DNA from 3 places in the Yersinia sp. SCPM-O-B-9106 (C-191) genome. Region 1 is predicted to be linked to each of the others. Evidence: riboswitches for the same ligand, from Rfam matches in the RefSeq annotation. Region 1 holds a riboswitch; each other region holds the start of a gene.

Region 1 (6,182 bases):
CTTGCCACAGCGCCGGTTGTTGTAGCACGGTCAATATCGTTTTATTGCTGCCATCAATTACAACAGCCAGCAATGGTGGCACCATCAATAATAACGCCGCCCCGATTAACAATGTATCGCTAATGCGCGACCAGGTACTATCCTGCTGACTGCGCCACTCCTGAGCATGGGTATTTCCCACCGCCAACACTGAACTTAGCCGTTGGCTCAGCACCACCAATCCCAGACAGCAACCCAGTTGAATCAGTGCCAATAATGCGGCGCGCCCTAAATCATAGTCATAACTAAGTGCCTGATAAATAGCCAGTTCGATGGTGGTAGCTTGCGGCCCGCCGCCCAGAGAGAGCACGGTGGCAAAGCTGGCAAAACACAGCATGAAAATCAGCGCGGCAGTCGGCAGAATTTGGCGGCGCAGATAGGGCCACTCGATCCAGCGAAAATGCTGCCAGCCGTTCATGCCCAATTGGGCGGCTAACTGGCGCTGCTCAACGGCAATGCTTTCCAATGACTGCAATAACAAGCGGGTTGCCAGCGGCATATTAAAGAAAATATGCGCCAGCAAAATCCCTTGTAAACCATAGGGCGAGAAGCGGTAATCCACTCCTAGCCAGCCCAATAGTGCCGCCAGCCAACCTTGGCGGCCATAAACCGTCAGGATGCCGAAAATGGCGACCAGCACCGGCAGCACCAATGTCATGGCACATAAGCGCAGCATCAATTGGCGGCCGGGGAAGCGGCGGCGATATAAGGCGCGCGCCAAAAAAATCGCCGGAATAACGGACAGCAGCGCAGAGAGAAACGCCTGCCAGAAAGTGAAGCGAATCACATGCCACAGATAACTGTCATGCCAGATGCTTTGCCAGTCTGCCGCTGGCGCGTGACGCCAGATAGCGGTGAACGCCAGTAAGGCGACACCGGTTATCAGCAAGGCGGCCAGTAGCCCCGGCCATAGCCACGCGGGGATTAGTGGCTGACGGCGGATTGCCATGCTTGAATCCATTTACCGCGATTATCAGCCACGTCTTTTGCATCAAACTGCAAAGCTTTTTGCGGCACGGTGAGTGTTTCAAATCCAGCCGGTAAGTCCATTTTGATTACCGGATACATCCAGTTGCCGGTCGGGATATGATTCTGGAATGCAGGAGTGACCATAAATTGCATAAAGCGCTGCGCCAGTTCCGGTTGTTTGCTGGACGCGACCACACCAGCCACTTCCACTTGCAGATAGTGGCCTTCACTGAAATCAGCCGCCGCATAGTTGTCTTTCTTCTCTGCAATCAGATGATAAGCCGGAGAAGTGGTGTAGCTCAGCACGAAATCCCCTTCACCTTTCAGGAACAAGCCGTAAGCTTCACTCCAGCCTTTGGTCACGGTGACGGTTTTTTTCGCTAATTTCTGCCAGGCTTGCGGGGCTTGGTCGCCATAGACTTTTTGCATCCACAACATTAAACCGAGGCCCGGGGTACTGGTGCGCGGGTCTTGATAAATCACTTTCCACGGTTCTTTGCTGTCGACTAATTCTTGCAGGCTTTTCGGCGGATTTTTCAATTTATTTTTGTCATACACAAAAGCAAAATAGCCATAATCGTAGGGGACGAAAATTTTATTTTGCCATTTTTCTGGCAAAGTCAGATGGCTGGTATCTACCTGACTTGGCACGAATAATCCGGTTTGCTCTGCCGCTTGCAGCAGATTGTTATCTAAGCCCAACACCACATCGGCTTGGCTATTTTTACCCTCCATCCGCAGGCGGTTCAGCAGGGAAACACCATCTTCCAGCGCCACAAATTTAAGCTGACAATCACACTCGGCTTCAAAGGCTTTTTTAATCGACGGCCCCGGGCCCCAATCAGCCGCGAAAGAATCATAGGTATAAACAGTCAAGGTGGGTTTATCAGCAGCGACGGCAGCGGCAGACAGAAAAAACAAGCAGGAAATCATGCGTTTAAACACTTTGCACTCCTTAAAGATAAAGGTGGCAAAGGTATCTGAGGCGGTAAATAACATGAATATCAAGAAGATACAGCGTTATTTTTCTCAAATCCCTCCGCCGGTGTTAACCGGATCAGGTTCGACGGGTTTGCTCTCAGCTAACTTGCGATTTTCTGCAAGTTAGCACCCCGTTGAGACGGCGCTATTGTAGAGTTTAATTGCAGTGGGCGAAAGCGGGTTTAATCCTCTGGTGGCGTAAACCAGGCCGATTTGAAGTCAAACCAGCCGAGTGTGTTCATGCGCACCCCGCGCATACTGTGCTGCCCATATAATTCTAGCCAGTGATGGAACAGTGGGTGAAATTGATTCTGGCTGACCAAACGCTGGCTCCATTCCGCCATTGGCAGAGTATTATTTCGCCATAATTCAACATCTTGGTGCAGTTTTTCATCCAGGCAATATTGCAGCAGCGGCAGCTCATACAAGGTGGCAAACAGGGAAAATTCCAGCGGCAGATAAAAATTGGCGCTGCCGAGCCAGATGTCGCTCTGTGCATCCCCTTGATACCAACTGGCATAATCCACCACATTTATGATCAATTTGACCCCGTGTGCGGCCAATAATGTGGCCAATGTTTGGCTGATAGCATCAAACTCTGAATGGTGACTATAAAAAGTCAGTGTCAGTTCGGTCAAACCTTCCGGTTTCGCTTCCAGTACCCTGAGCCGGTTATGGTGCCAGCGCGGTAACATGCCGTAAGCCGGTGACCAGTAGCGTTGGTAAAAAGGATCGGCATGGCTGAGTAGGGCGACGGGGGTGATGAGTTCACAGAGCCAACGGCGGATATCAGGATTGCAGGTTTGGGGAGATCGCTGGTCGAATAACAGAAAATAACAGCCTTCTTCCAGCCGGCTTTCCAGCTCATTTTTACTGGTATCATCAGCTTGCAATTGCACACCGGAATAAACCAATTCTTCGGACAGCTCCGGTAATACCCAAATATTGACCTCATCAATAAGTGCGCGAAAACCAAAATAATTATCAAATGCCTGAATTTTCAATTGGCTATGATGATTTCGAATCACGGAATAAGGGCCAGTCCCAATAGGATGTCGGCGGAAATCCGGCTGATTTTCCCACTCTTGCGGCAAGATCATGGCGTGTACACTGCCCAACAACCACGGCAGCCAGCTGTCCGGGGTACTGAGATGCACATCAATCACATACGGGGTGGGTGAGCGCACCGCGGTGATATGTGAAAACAGCGGTTGGGAGATTAACCGAGTCAGGCTGGTCATCACATCATTCATTTCCAGCTCACGGCCATGGTGAAAATGAATCGCCGGGCGCAAATAAAAGCGCCAATGCAATGGGCTAATGGCTTGCCAGTGATGAGACAAATCCGGCTCCAGTTCCCCATTTTCCTCATTTATCCGCGTCAGACCATTAAAAATCTGCCGCACCATATGGGTTTCTGAGCGGCGCAGCGCGGTGCCGGGTAATAGATTTTGTAAGGGGCGGTAATAGAGCACCCGCAGAATATGTTTACCTTGCCGGAAGCTGCGCCCTAACTGAGAGAGCAGCATTTGGCGCACTGCTTTTTTATCCCCGACCAACTGCACCAGTTGATCAATACTTTCTTGTTCCAGTAACTCTTCGGCCCGCTGTTGCTGTAAGGCCAGGCCGGAGCAGAGGAAAGTCAGTTGTGAGCGCTTACCTCGGCCAGCTTCCGCCTGCCAGCTCAGCCACCCCTCTTGCTGCATACTGCCCAATAAGGAACGCACATGGCGGCGCGAGCAACAGAGCACGTCAGCCAGCTCCTGCAAGGTGGTTTCTGTGGGCAAACCGCTAAAACGTTGCCAAAGGCGAATGAACTGCTGTTGCAAGCGGGAGGTAGACATAAAAGGGGAACTCCTCGGCAAACTTCATCAATTTTTCTTTCCCTATATTACGCGGATACTGCTTGTTAATGAAAGCGGGTTAGTCAGCGAATGGGAGGAATAAGATGATTTTTAATTTACAACGTTATTCCACTCATGACGGCCCCGGCATTCGTAGCGTGGTGTTCCTCAAAGGCTGTTCGTTGAGTTGTCGCTGGTGCCAAAACCCCGAAAGCCGCTCACGTGAGCCGGAGCTGTTATTTGACCCGCGTCTGTGTTTATCCGGCTGCGATTTGTGTCATCAGACTTGCCCGCAAGCAATCCAACATATTGATAATAAAATTGTTATTCATCGCCAGCTATTGGCTGAAGACGACTTTCAAGCACTGAAAACGCGCTGCCCCAGTGGTGCGTTGACGGTGTGCGGTGACCCCATTGATATTGACGGCACTATGGCGATATTGCTGCGCGATTTGCCATTTTATCGGCGCAGTGGTGGCGGGGTGACATTATCTGGCGGCGAACCTTTTATGCAGCCGGAAGTGGCCGCTGAATTATTGCAGCGCTGCCATCAACTGGGCATCCATACCGCGGTTGAATCTTGTTTGCACACCCCGTGGCGCTATATCGCCCCCTCTTTGCCGTGGCTGGATTTGATGCTGGCAGACTTGAAACACACCGATGAGCGCCGTTTTCAACAGTGGACTGGCGGCTCTGCCAAACGGGTGATGGATAACTTCCGCAAATTAGCGGCCGCGGGCACCGATATTACGGTGCGGGTGCCTTTAATCCCGGATTTCAATGCTGACCGCCGCTCGGTACAAGGAATTGTCGATTTTGCTGCGGATGAGATTGGCGTGAAAGAAATTCATTTTTTGCCTTATCACACTCTGGGCATCAATAAATATTCGCTGCTGGGTGAAAAGTATCTGGCGGCAAGTACACCTTTGGACTCTCCTTCCCTGCTGGCCTTCGCGGAAAGTTATGCCCGTGAAAAGGGCCTGACGGCAATCTTAAGAGGATGACGCAATGACGACTCTCGATTTGGTAACCTTAAGCGAACGGACAAAACAGCATAAAAACGCGCTGATTCATATTGTAAAACCGCCGGTTTGTACTGAGCGGGCGTTGCATTATACCGAGGCTTATCAACAACATCAGGATAAACCGCTGCCGGTTCGGCGGGCGCTGGCACTGGCCCATCACTTACAGCAACGCACTGTTTGGATTAAAAATGATGAGCTAATTATTGGTAATCAGGCCAGCCAATTACGCGCCGCGCCGATTTTTCCTGAATACACCGTGGGCTGGATTGAGAGTGAAATTGACGCGTTAGCCGACCGCCCCGGTGCCGGTTTCTCAGTCAGTGAAGCCGACAAAACGGTATTACACCAGCTGTGCCCATGGTGGCGCGGGCAAACAGTGCAAGACCGCTGCTACGGCATGTTTACTGATGAGCAAAAAGCGCTGTTGGCGACCGGCATTATAAAAGCCGAGGGCAATATGACCTCCGGCGATGCGCATTTGGCGGTTAACTTCCCGTTATTGCTAGAAAAAGGGCTGGATGGTCTGCGCAGTAAAGTGGCCAGCCGTCGCTCTCGGCTGCAACTGACTGACTGGAGTGACCTGCACAAAGAACAATTCCTGAAAGCGATTGATATCTCGCTGGCTGCTCTGAGCGCACATATTGAGCGCTACGCCGCAGTAGCCCGGCAAATGGCGGAAGAAGAAACGCGTGAATGGCGGCGCACTGAACTACAAGAAATCGCCGAAAACTGTGAGCTGATTGCTCATCAGCCGCCGCAAACTTTCTGGCAAGCGCTGCAATTGTGCTATTTCATTCAACTAATTTTGCAAATTGAATCCAATGGTCATTCCGTCTCGTTTGGCCGTTTGGACCAATATCTGTATCCATGGTATCGCCGCGATGTTGAGTTGGAAAATACCCTCAGCCGCGAGCATGCCATTGAGATGCTGCATAGCTGCTGGCTGAAATTGCTGGAAGTGAACAAAATCCGCTCCGGTTCGCACTCCAAGGCCTCGGCGGGTAGCCCGCTTTATCAAAACGTCACTATCGGCGGGCAAAAATTGGTGCAGGGCAAAGCCATTGATGCGGTGAATCCGCTCTCTTATGCGGTGCTGGAATCCTGTGGGCGCTTACGTTCAACCCAGCCGAATCTCAGTGTTCGCTATCATGCCGGTATCAGTGATGATTTCCTCGATGCTTGCGTGCAAGTCATTCGCTGTGGTTTTGGTATGCCCGCATTTAATAATGACGAAATTGTTATTCCCGAATTTATCAAACTGGGTGTCGAGCCGCAGGATGCCTATGATTACGCGGCGATTGGCTGCATTGAAACCGCCGTCGGC
Region 2 (6,182 bases), 430 kb from region 1:
TATCTAATTTGTCCCGCACAGATCAAGTCACCATTGAGTTGCTCAAGCAAGGAGAATTACAACTCGGGCCGCAGCTTGACGCCAAAATCCGCGATCGGGCGGCGCGTTTTGTGCAATTCGACAGTTTCCATGAAATCTTGCCGCATGTGGAAAATCGTATTATTCCCAGCCCGACAGAGAAAGACGCCATTGGCATTCCGAAGCCGGAATTTTACTATGCAATGGATGATTATGTGCGCAAAAGTGCAGTGCATACTCAGCAAGTCTATGCCGAAGCGGCCAGATTGATGGGCGGCACTGAAGTGCAGTTCCACAATAACTTTGCCAATAATAACCATATTACTGGCACCACCATTATGGGCAATGACCCCAAAGATTCCGTGGTGGACAGTGATTGCCGCAGCCATGACCACAAAAATTTGTTTATCGCCAGCAGCAGTGTGATGCCAACTGTCGGTTCAGTGAACTGTACTTTGACGATTGCCGCTCTCTCTCTGCGTATCGCTGAAACTTTAAAGGCCGAGGTGTAAGATGAAAAAGCTAACCCTAGGTCACTCAATGACATTCCTGTTTATAGCATTGGGATTCGCTGCAACTGGATATGCTCGTGCGGATGCTAACCTGATTGCGCGGGGTGAGTATTTGACCAAAGCCGCAGACTGTGTGGCGTGCCACACCACCAAAGATGGCAAACCCTTTGCCGGTGGATTGGCCTTTAAAACCCCGATGGGCACCTTATATTCGCCGAATATTACCCCCGATAAAGAAACCGGAATTGGTGGTTGGACGGATGAAGAGTTTTTGCGCGCACTGCATGAAGGGAAAGGCAAAAACGGCGAGAATCTCTATCCTGCTTTCCCTTATACCTCTTATACCTTGCTGACGGATGATGATGTTAAAGCCATAAAAGCTTATTTGTTCAGCTTACCGGCAGTGCATCAACCGAATCGCGAAAATGACATGCCGTTCCCATTCAATCAGCGCTGGGGGCTGTGGTTCTGGAATCTGGTGAATTTTGAGGGGCAGCGCTTCCAGCCCGATACCAGCAAAGATGCGCAATGGAACCAGGGGGCTTATTTTGTTGAGGCGCTGGGGCATTGTGGTGAATGTCATACTCCGCGCAATATCACCATGGGAATGAAAGACAGTAAAGCTTATGCCGGTGCTGATATTGATGGTTGGACGGCATTCAATATTACCTCAGATCCGCATGCTGGGATTGGGGGCTGGAGCCAGCAACAGGTCGTGCAATATCTGCGCAGCGGCCATGTTGACGGTAAAGCACAAGCGGCTGGGCCGATGGCGGAAGTGATTGAAAACAGCACCCGACATCTGACTGACAGTGATCTGAATGCAATGGCGGTGTATCTGCGCACGCTGAAGCCATTAAATCCAAATGACGAAACTAAGAGCCGTTCGGATTGGGGGCAGTCGGCGACCAGTGTTAATACCTTACGTGGCGTACCTTTCACGGCGGATACTGTTACGGGGAACAATAACACTGACGGCGCGCGCTTGTATTTGGGGAACTGTGCCAGTTGCCACAGTTTTACCGGTGAGGGCGTGAAAGATGGTTATTACCCATCATTGATGAAGAATTCGGTGGTCGGGGCATCCGCGCAAAATAACCTGATTAATGTCATTCTCCACGGCGTGTCGCGCAAAACCAATGATGGCGAGGTCTTTATGCCCGGTTTTGCCAACACATTAACTGATGAGCAGGTTGTCAGTTTGAGTAATTATCTATTGCAGCAGTTTGGGCAACCCACACTGAATATCAAAGCCGATGATGTTAAAGCATTACGCGGAGAATAATGAAGAAGAATAAGGGGGCTTTGGCTCCCTTTTATCACATGCTATTTATATCACTAAGCCATTTGCTTAGTGAATGTATTATTGACCTTCTATCATCTGCCCGTGATAATAACAATTCTGACTCGGGGTGCCTGCCACAAATAGTGGAATGGCTGAGATATTACCCGTATTACCTGATCTGGATAATGCCAGCGTAGGGAAGTATATTAATGAAGCGTATCAATGTGTTAACTATTGCCGGAACTGACCCAAGCGGCGGTGCCGGTATCCAGGCTGATCTGAAAACCTTTTCTGCATTACAGGCCTACGGCACCAGTGTTATTACCGCTTTAGTGGCGCAAAACACCGGTGGTGTACAGTCTGTTTATCCCATCGAACCCGCTTTTGTTGCTGCTCAGCTAGATTCTGTCCTCAGTGATGTGCGTATCGATAGCGCCAAAATTGGTATGCTGGCAAATGCGGAAATTGTCGATATTGTTGCTACGCAACTACGGCGTTATCCCATTCCATTTGTAGTGTTAGATACTGTGATGGTTGCCAAAAGCGGGGACCCGTTACTTGCACCAGAGGCCGTTGATGCGGTGCGCCGCTTATTGCTCCCGCAAGTTGATTTGATTACACCTAATTTACCGGAAGCCGCAACATTGCTTGATTGCCAACCCGCGCATAATGAACAAGAAATGTGTGAACAAGGGCGGGCATTGTTAGCTCTCGGCTGTCAGGGGGTATTGATGAAAGGGGGGCATTTGAGTGGCGAAGAAAGCCCAGATTGGCTGTTTACCGCGCAAAGTGAGCAGCGCTTTGTGACACGGCGGATTAATACCCGACATACCCACGGCACCGGTTGCACCTTGTCGGCTGCACTGGCGGCATTACGGCCACGGCACGCGAATTGGGCCGCTACCCTGAGTGTAGCTAAAGATTATCTGCAAGGGGCACTGGAACAAGCCGACACCCTCGAGGTGGGGCAGGGGATCGGGCCGGTGCACCATTTCCATCAATGGTGGTAATCCCCTTCGACCTTGAAACCGCAGGGGGCTGTCTGGTTGCAATTCCATTGACTTTGGAGGCTGAAGTCGATGAAATTATTACGCCAGTAAATAGCGCTGTGTCATCGTAAACATCGCGATGGCACGTTGCAAATGATGAGCATCAAAACGATTAAGCAGGTAACTTTTAGCCGCTTTGCGTGGGCGAATACACAGTAGCAACTTCGGCTCGCCAGCTTCATCTTTGATCAGGTCGAACTGATAACTGCCGATGCTTTTTTCGTCTTCCCGCCAAGAAATTTGTATTGCTGGCAACGGGTTATCTGCCGTGGGTTGTCTGACGGCGAAAAAGTATTCTCCGGCCCAGAAACCGGCATAATTGCCGTCAGCTTGCAAAGGTTTGGTTTGGAAAATGGGGGCTGCCGCGAGCTGGCTGACGGCAGCCAAAGTTATTTCTCGATGAGCTTGTTGCCACAAAGGAACATTATTTTCGATTTGCCAGCAAGCCGCGCCCAGATAATCGTTCAGTTCACGCCAATCTTCATCCAGTTGCTGGCGTAATTCCTCTTCGAGAATATTACGATATTGCTGCATCCCGCTGGGTTGCTCGCCTAATGTTTCGTAAGTGATTAACTCCATGGTGCGGGGCTTGCGGCGAAAACTCATCCACAACACCACCTTGGGGATACGAAACTCAATCGACTGAATACTCAGCCGATAGCTATCCCCTTTGTTCAACACAAAGCCATTGGCGGTGCCGCGCTTATTTTGATAATTCCGTATCACCACCACGCTATTTAGCCCCATCCAGCCGGTAACATAGTGCTCACTGTCAGAGTTGGCAACATCCAGATCGACCACCATTTGGACGATTTTATCGCTCTCAAGCTTATCTAGCGGATGGGCATCCCCAGCAGAGTAATACAGCTTCTTAGGGGCTTCGGGTAACTCAAGGGTCAACATAGCAGGGCCTTTTTCGCGGGTGGTTATCAACTCATCATCTACTGGTTTATAGCTTACCTCAAGCTGTCATACAGATTGCGGTATAACGAGAATTAGGATGAAAATTCGTGCTATGGATCAACTTTTCCTACTGTTAAGGGTCATAAATATGCAAACTACTATCACGCATGCCAATTTATTGCATTGAGGCCTGTTCAATATATTTAGGGTATAGATTAATCAGATAATAAGGATTTCGATAATGAAAGGTCATAAAACCCTCCATTGTCTTGTTGCTGCGGCGATACTCAGTGCCAGTTCCTGGGTTTTCGCGCAGCCAGCGATGAATGTTGTTTCGGCTCCATCAGACTCAGCGCCTGTTCAGGGCGCACCTGCTAAGCCCCTTCCCACCACCGCTGATCTTCTACAACAACCGGTGTATAAAAATAGCTGGCAAAAAATGGTGAAGAGTCAGAAAAATTTGCCTGCATGGGCGCGTAAAGGGGTAGGGACATCCTCGCCGTATGAAGTCATCAATTGGGAAGGCCAGCAGTATAAAGTGGGGCGAATTTGCAAACCTCATGATTGCAGTAATAATTTTATGTGGGTGGCTTTTAGCAAGGATAAAAAACAAGTTTGGCAGGCATGGGGGATGCGAGTGTCGGTAGAGGATAAGCCAGAAGCGCTCAATACTCCGAGCAAGTTCGCCACTTATCAATGGCTTGGTCGCCCGAGTGAGAGTGTTCAGACTTTGCTGAAAAAACAATTAGAGCAAGATCCTAACTGGCACTGATTCTTGATTGTTTTCAAGTTGCAGGAAAGCAGCCAACACACCTGCAACTTGAAAGATGAGGGGGATATCAGCCAACGCCTGCCTGGTGCAAATCATGCAGATTGATAGCGCCAACCAGTTTCCCATCAAGATTAACCACCGGTGCCGCACTAATATGATGCTGATGCAGAGCTTCCAGTGCTTCACCCGCACGCCATTGTTCTGGCAAGCGGTAACCCGGGCGAGTTATTGCGCCGCCGAGCGGCTGTTGCAAAGTGCCGCCTTTAACCAACCAGCGGCGTAAATCACCATCAGTGAATACCCCGACCACCCGTTGATTTGGATCACAAACCGCCACCAGCCCTAATCCGGTGCGGCTCAATTCCAGCATCGCTTCCATTACGCTATCGGATTCATTTACCACCGGTAAGCGGTCACCGGTTCTCATTAAATGATGAACTCGGTTGAGCAACCGCGCCCCCAAACTGCCACCGGGGTGTGAGCGCGCAAAGTCTTCTGCATTGAAACCACGATGGCGCATTAATGCCATTGCCAGCGCGTCACCCATCATCAGAGTATTGACGGCGCTGGATGTTGGCGCTAGACCCATCGGGCAAGCTTCATGCTCAACACTGATATCCAGCACGCAAGCCGCCGCCAGCGCTAATGGCGACTCTAAACCGCCGGTAATTGCAATCACTGGAATATGGCTGTCGGCTAGCAAGGGTAGGATCATATCCAGTTCTTTAGCACGGCCCGAATAAGAGATAAAAATCAGCACATCTTGCGGGCCAATCATACCTAAATCACCGTGCAATGCCTCGGCTGGATGCACGAAAAAGGCCGGGGTGCCGGTGCTGGCCAGTGAAGCGGCAATTTTTTTACCAATATGACCGGATTTGCCAATGCCAGAAACAACCGCTTTGCCGGTACAGCTCAACAATAGCTCGCAAGCTTGGACAAAATTATCATCTAAACGTGATAACAAGCGCTGGGCTTCTGTTAGCTCAATTTCCAGTGTTTCACGGGCATAGGTAAGTAATGGATTAGTCATCTTTATCAACCAGAATGATGTTAATGCCCATTTTCTGCAGTTCCTGCAAATATTCGTCGCTAATACCTTTATCGGTAATCAGAGTATCGACGGCACTCAGTGCACAAACAACATTGGGACTTTTACGGCCAAATTTGGAAGAGTCGACCAGCAGAATAATACGGCTGGCGGCGTGACACATAGCGGTACTGACATGATAAACTTCGTTAAACGTGGTGACACCTGCTTTGAGATCGACGCCATCTGCGCCGATAAAGAGCTTGTCGAAGCTGAAGTTATCAAAGGCGGATTCTGCCAAGCTACCATGAAAAGATGCTGAACCTTTACGATAAGTGCCGCCCGGCATCAAGATAGTCTGATCGTTATCCAGCTCAACCAATTCATTGACGATATGCAAGCTGTTGGTCATCACCGTAATATTATTGAATTTAGTCAGGTGCGGCACCATTTGCAGTACGGTACTGCCCGCATCAAAAACCAGACTATCGCCATCTTTAATCAGCTTACTGGCCGCTTTGGCGATTTGTTTTTTCTTCTCGGTATTTATATGGGTTTTACGGTCGATGGGTTGCTCAACATCATCACGATTTAATACTACCCCGCCATAGGT
Region 3 (6,182 bases), 1.1 Mb from region 1:
AACACCAATGGTCGGGACATCCACAAGCAGGCCAAAATGACTGGCAACCCCTAAACGGCGGGGATGCGCGATACCCTGCCCATCAACAAAAACCAACTGAGGCCGTTGCTGTAACTGTTCCCAAGCAGCTAATAATGCAGGATATTCACGAAAGGAAAGTAAACCGGGGATATACGGCAGTGAAGTTGCTACGCGGGCAACCTGATATTCCACCAGCTCCAACGAGGGATAACGTAAAATCGCGATAGCAGCGCGGGTTATCTCCCCTTGCTGCTCAAAACCCACGTCTGCCCCGGCAATAAAGCGCACGGAATCACTAGCAATATCATCTTGAAGACTAATTTCAGATGCCCGCTGTTGCTGTTCTGCCCGCAGCGCTTTGGTGTCTATCATCCGCCAACTTATCCTATAAACCGATTATTTTGGGTGATATTGCCGAGATAAAGAATGCACCGCTTCAACAAAAGCGCCCGCATGTTCTGGCGGGACATCCTGATGGATACCGTGGCCTAGGTTAAAGACATGCCCATCACCCTGCCCAAAACTGGCCAGAATCGTGCTGACTTCTTCCTCAATACGCGCCGGGGGGGCATAAAGAACGGAAGGGTCCATATTACCTTGCAGAGCAACTTTATCACCCACTCGGCGGCGCGCGTCGGCGATATCTGTGGTCCAATCCAGCCCCAATGCATCACAGCCGGTCGCGGCCATCGCTTCTAACCATTGCCCACCGCCTTTGGTGAACAAAGTGACCGGAACCCGCCGTCCGTCGTTTTCGCGGATCAGGCCATCAACAATTTTATGCATATAATTCAAGGAGAATTCAGCATAATCGCGCCCGGTTAGCACCCCGCCCCAGGTATCAAAGATCATCACGGATTGCGCGCCAGCTTTGATTTGAGCATTGAGATACAAAATGACACTGTCAGCCAGTTTATCCAGCAACAGATGCAGAGTCTGCGGCTCGGCATACATCATTTTCTTCAGTTTAGTGAAAGCCTTACTGCTGCCGCCCTCGACCATATAGGTCGCCAGAGTCCATGGGCTACCGGAGAAACCAATTAATGGCACCGCACCGGCCAACTCACGGCGAATGGTTCTCACCGCGTTCATAACGTAACCCAATTCCTGCTCAGGGTCAGGAATGGGCAGTTTTTCAACATCAGCTCGGCAGGTAATAGGAGATTGAAAACGCGGGCCTTCGCCGGTTTCAAAATAAAGCCCTAGCCCCATGGCATCAGGAATGGTCAGAATGTCTGAAAACAAAATCGCCGCATCCAGCGGATAACGACGCAAGGGTTGCATCGTCACTTCACAGGCCAACTCAGCATTTTTGCACAGCGACATAAAATCCCCGGCAATAGCACGGGTGGCTTTATACTCTGGCAAATAGCGGCCTGCCTGGCGCATCATCCACACCGGAGTCACATCTACCGGCTGGCGTAGCAAAGCACGCAGATAACGATCATTTTTCAATTCACTCATGATAAAGCTCCCTTGATTATCTGCGCGCATTGTAGCATGTCAGATAATACTTTCCTGTTGCGGCTAAAGGCGGTTTTTTAGCTACTCGCCCGCATCGAATTGCTCTTCGCGACATAATACGACGGTATCTTCAATCAGCCGGCGCGCCACGGTGCCTGGTGGCGGCAGTAATGGCAATTGGTCATAGCGATACCAACCGGCATTCAGCAGCTCTTTAGGATCGTGTTGCAGCTCACCGCTGTCATACTCCGCCATAAAGGCCATCATCAGTGAATGCGGGAATGGCCACGGCTGTGACGTCACATAGCGCAGGTTTTTAATGTGGATATTACTTTCTTCCAGCACTTCGCGGGAAACCGCCTGTTCCAGTGTCTCCCCCACTTCGACAAACCCGGCCAACACCGTGTTAATACCGCCACGATGGCGAACATGCTGCGCCAATAAAATTTCATCACCACGGCGAATGGCAACAATCACGCAAGGGGCGATTTGTGGATAATAACGTTCACGACAATGATTGCACAGGCAAGCCCACTCGGTGCGGCTGGCATGCATTTGATGCCCACAATAGCCACAATAGCGGTGAGATCGATAAAACTCGGCCAATTGTACGCCGCGCCCCGCCAGTTGAAACAAACCGCGATCGACATCCAGTAATTGCCGCACTGACCCCATCTCGGTGGACATCTGTTGGCGGATCAGCCAAACCGCCTGCCCTTGCCATTCACCAATCTGCCGTGCGGTCGCGCCCTGTAATGACCAATTGGCCGCATTACCCTGTGGTAACTCCCCGTTTGGTAACCATAATTTGTTTTCATGGCTGACAATCCACCAGCCACTTTCTTTACCTGTAAGTTGTAGTTCCATATCGTTGTTGCACAACCTCGACTTCACTGGCAATCTAGAATCCGGCTTGTTACTTTTTTGTAACCCACTTTTACTTTTTCTTACTCACGGGGTCGATCATGCTCAACCGACTGGAAAGCCTGACTCAACGCGTTGGCGGCAGTAATGAATTAATTGATCAATGGCTTCATGCACGTAAAGAACTTTTAGTCTCGTATTGCACAGTGATCGGTATTAAGCCGCAAAAAGAAAAGCATACCCCGCTTAATGAAAAAGCGCTGGAGAACTTTTGTCATAATCTGGTGGATTATCTCTCCTCCGGACATTTCAATATCTACGACAGAATTATCAAACAGGTGGAAGGCGCATCCAGCCCGAAAATGGCTCTGACCACCAAAGTTTATCCTGCTTTGAAAAATAACACTCAAACTATCATGGCATTCCATGATCGCTATACAAACATTGAGATCGATGACGATAGCTGCACTGAGTTTCAACAAGCTTTATCCGATATCGGCGAAACCCTTGATGCCCGTTTTCGGCTGGAAGATCAATTAATTCAGTGGGCGGCTGAATCCTGGCAAGCTGCTCAGCCAGTGGATCAAACAGGGCAGGTAAAATAGCCCACAGATCTGTGCGAGCTTGTAGTTCTCATTCAACCTCAATACCCAAAGTAATTGAGATTGCAGGTAGGCAGCAAGTGAATGAATTCCGATGAGCTTACACAGGTAAGTGATTCGGGTGAATGAACGTAGCTAACACCGCTGCAATTTCAAGTAAGAAGGGTATATACTGAGGATTCTTGTCGGAGTGCCTAGCACCTGTTTTCTTAGGAAAACAAACGCAGGCTGAGACCGTTAATTCGGGATCCGCGGAACCTGATCGGGTTAATACCCGCGAAGGGAACAAGAGTAATTTATCGCTACAGGCCCGGAATTCACCTGACAGGTGGCTGCCGGTCACTGGCTAACATCGTTACTCCCGCCAAGCTCCAGACAAGCAATTTTCCCCTTAACCACATTGGCCTTTAAACCCATTGGTAGGAATTTGCTATGTCTAATAATACAATTGCTAAAGATTTATCACGCCCACGTCAGTCTATTCCACGTAAACAACAACGTGAACAAGCCCAAGAATTTATTGATACCCTGCAAGGGGTTACCTTCCCTAACTCCCAACGTATTTATCTGCAAGGCTCACGGCCCGATATTCAAGTGCCGATGCGCGAGATCCAACTCAGCCCGACATTGATCGGCGGCGGTAAGGACTCTCCCCACTATGAAGAAAATGAAGCCATTCCGGTGTATGACACCTCCGGCCCTTATGGTGATCCGCGCGCTAAGCTGGATGTGCATGCCGGTTTACCCAAACTGCGCGAGAGCTGGATAGCCGATCGTCAGGATACCGCCGCGCTCTCCTCGGTCAGTTCTGGCTTCACCCAACAGCGCTTGGCTGATGAGGGCTTAGACCATTTGCGTTTTGAGCATCTGCCCCGCCCCAAAAAAGCCCTTGCGGGCCAATGTGTCACTCAGTTGCATTACGCCCGGGCAGGTAAAATCACCCCAGAAATGGAGTTTATCGCCCTGCGGGAGAATATGGGCCGTGAACGTATTCGCAGTGAAGTATTACGCCAACAGCATGCGGGGCAAGCATTTGGTGCGCATCTGCCAGAGAATATCACCGCAGAATTTGTCCGACAGGAAGTGGCCGCTGGTCGAGCTATCATCCCCGCGAATATTAACCACCCAGAATCTGAACCGATGATTATTGGCCGCAACTTTTTGGTGAAAGTGAACGCCAACATCGGCAACTCTGCCGTGACCTCTTCCATTGAGGAAGAAGTGGAAAAACTGGTGTGGTCAACGCGCTGGGGCGCGGATACCGTGATGGACTTATCCACTGGCCGCTATATTCATGAAACTCGTGAATGGATACTGCGCAATAGCCCAGTCCCCATTGGCACCGTCCCTATCTATCAGGCGCTGGAAAAAGTCAATGGCGTGGCGGAAAACCTAACCTGGGAAATGTTCCGCGACACCCTGCTAGAGCAGGCCGAGCAAGGGGTTGATTACTTTACGATTCATGCCGGTGTGCTGTTGCGCTATGTGCCGATGACCGCTAAACGGCTGACCGGTATCGTCTCCCGTGGCGGGTCGATTATGGCGAAATGGTGCCTTTCCCATCATCAGGAAAATTTCCTGTATCAGCATTTCCGCGAAATCTGCCAGATCTGCGCGGCTTATGATGTTTCATTATCATTGGGTGATGGTCTGCGCCCTGGTTCCATTCAGGATGCCAATGATGAAGCCCAATTCGCTGAGCTGCATACCTTGGGCGAATTGACCAAAATCGCCTGGGAATATGATGTGCAGGTGATGATTGAAGGCCCTGGGCATGTGCCAATGCAGATGATTCGCCGCAATATGACTGAAGAGCTGGAGCATTGCCACGAAGCGCCATTTTATACCTTAGGCCCCTTGACCACCGACATTGCCCCCGGTTATGACCATTTTACCTCCGGCATCGGCGCGGCCATGATTGGTTGGTTCGGCTGCGCTATGCTGTGCTATGTCACCCCCAAAGAGCACCTTGGTTTACCCAATAAAGAAGATGTAAAACAGGGGCTTATCACTTATAAAATTGCAGCCCATGCGGCTGATTTAGCGAAAGGTCACCCCGGCGCGCAAATCCGCGATAACGCCATGTCAAAAGCGCGTTTTGAATTCCGTTGGGAGGATCAATTTAATTTGGCTCTCGACCCTGAAACCGCGCGTGCTTATCACGATGAAACTCTGCCACAAGAATCCGGCAAAGTGGCGCATTTCTGCTCCATGTGTGGGCCGAAATTCTGTTCGATGAAAATTTCGCAGGAAGTGCGCGATTACGCCGCTAAGCAAGAAACAGCCGCCAGGCAAGAGTTGGCGGTGGTGCAAGAAACGGCGGCTCAACCTATCGAAGTTTTGCAATCCGGTATGGAGCAGATGTCCGCTGAGTTCCGCGCCCGTGGTAGCGAGCTGTATCACGCCCCCGCCAGTCTGCAAGCGGAGGCGAATAATGAGCCAGTCTGATAATGCTTTATTTTCTGCCAAGAGAGGCTTCCCCGCGACCAAGCAGCACCTTGGTCTGTATCCGGTGGTCGATTCCGTGCTGTGGATAGAGCGCCTGCTTGCGGCAGGTGTAACCACCATCCAGTTGCGAATCAAGGATTTAGAGGATGCGCAGGTAGAACAAGATATTGCTGCTGCCATTGAATTAGGTAAACGCTATCAGGCACGCTTATTTATCAATGATTACTGGCGGCTGGCGATTAAACATGGCGCTTACGGGGTGCATCTGGGGCAGGAAGATCTGGAAGCCACTGATTTGGCTGCAATTCAGCAAGCCGGATTGCGGCTCGGGGTCTCCACTCACGATGAACACGAACTGGCGATAGCCAAAGCCATCCGCCCCTCTTACATTGCATTGGGGCATATTTTTCCGACCCAAACCAAGCAGATGCCATCATCCCCACAAGGGCTGGCGGTGCTTAAGCAGATGGTCGACAACACCCCGGATTACCCGACGGTCGCCATCGGCGGCATCAGTATTGAGCGCGTCCCCGCCGTATTGGCAACTGGCGTCGGCAGTGTGGCGGTGGTCAGCGCAATTACTCAGGCCGATAACTGGCAGCAGGCCACCGCGCAATTACTGCATCTGATCGAGGGCAAGGAGCTGGCTGATGATAAACATGCATGAATTGAGTGACAGTGAATTCTTGCGCTACAGCCGCCAGTTATTGCTGGAAGATATTGGCCCTGAGGGCCAATTGAAACTGAAAACTGCCAGTGTATTGATTGTCGGCCTCGGGGGAC

What was found. A riboswitch is a leader RNA that binds a small molecule or an ion and turns the genes downstream of it on or off. The one in region 1 is predicted to bind thiamine pyrophosphate.
Positions count from the first base shown of each region.
Region 2: another riboswitch for thiamine pyrophosphate. It lies ahead of thiD (bifunctional hydroxymethylpyrimidine kinase/phosphomethylpyrimidine kinase); the one in region 1 lies ahead of thiB (thiamine ABC transporter substrate binding subunit).
Region 3: another riboswitch for thiamine pyrophosphate. It lies ahead of thiC (phosphomethylpyrimidine synthase ThiC); the one in region 1 lies ahead of thiB (thiamine ABC transporter substrate binding subunit).

Region 1 covers NZ_CP110791.1:758,866-765,047, forward strand. Annotated here, with positions in the region: gene thiP (thiamine/thiamine pyrophosphate ABC transporter permease ThiP) at 1-988, opposite strand, end outside; gene thiB (thiamine ABC transporter substrate binding subunit) at 964-1,953, opposite strand; TPP riboswitch at 2,025-2,133, opposite strand; gene sgrR (HTH-type transcriptional regulator SgrR) at 2,172-3,833, opposite strand; gene OP863_RS03400 (glycyl-radical enzyme activating protein) at 3,938-4,837, shown strand; gene OP863_RS03405 (formate C-acetyltransferase/glycerol dehydratase family glycyl radical enzyme) at 4,842-6,182, shown strand, end outside.
Region 2 covers NZ_CP110791.1:1,186,795-1,192,976, forward strand. Annotated here, with positions in the region: gene OP863_RS05395 (GMC family oxidoreductase) at 1-530, shown strand, start outside; gene OP863_RS05400 (cytochrome c) at 532-1,815, shown strand; TPP riboswitch at 1,929-2,032, shown strand; gene thiD (bifunctional hydroxymethylpyrimidine kinase/phosphomethylpyrimidine kinase) at 2,025-2,825, shown strand; gene OP863_RS05410 (hypothetical protein) at 2,904-3,767, opposite strand; gene OP863_RS05415 (inhibitor of vertebrate lysozyme family protein) at 4,009-4,539, shown strand; gene gutQ (arabinose-5-phosphate isomerase GutQ) at 4,607-5,572, opposite strand; gene srlR (glucitol operon DNA-binding transcriptional repressor SrlR) at 5,565-6,182, opposite strand, start outside.
Region 3 covers NZ_CP110791.1:4,038,723-4,044,904, forward strand. Annotated here, with positions in the region: gene nfi (deoxyribonuclease V) at 1-393, opposite strand, end outside; gene hemE (uroporphyrinogen decarboxylase) at 418-1,485, opposite strand; gene nudC (NAD(+) diphosphatase) at 1,567-2,352, opposite strand; gene OP863_RS18225 (Rsd/AlgQ family anti-sigma factor) at 2,451-2,954, shown strand; TPP riboswitch at 3,128-3,253, shown strand; gene thiC (phosphomethylpyrimidine synthase ThiC) at 3,384-5,399, shown strand; gene thiE (thiamine phosphate synthase) at 5,386-6,066, shown strand; gene OP863_RS18240 (HesA/MoeB/ThiF family protein) at 6,050-6,182, shown strand, end outside.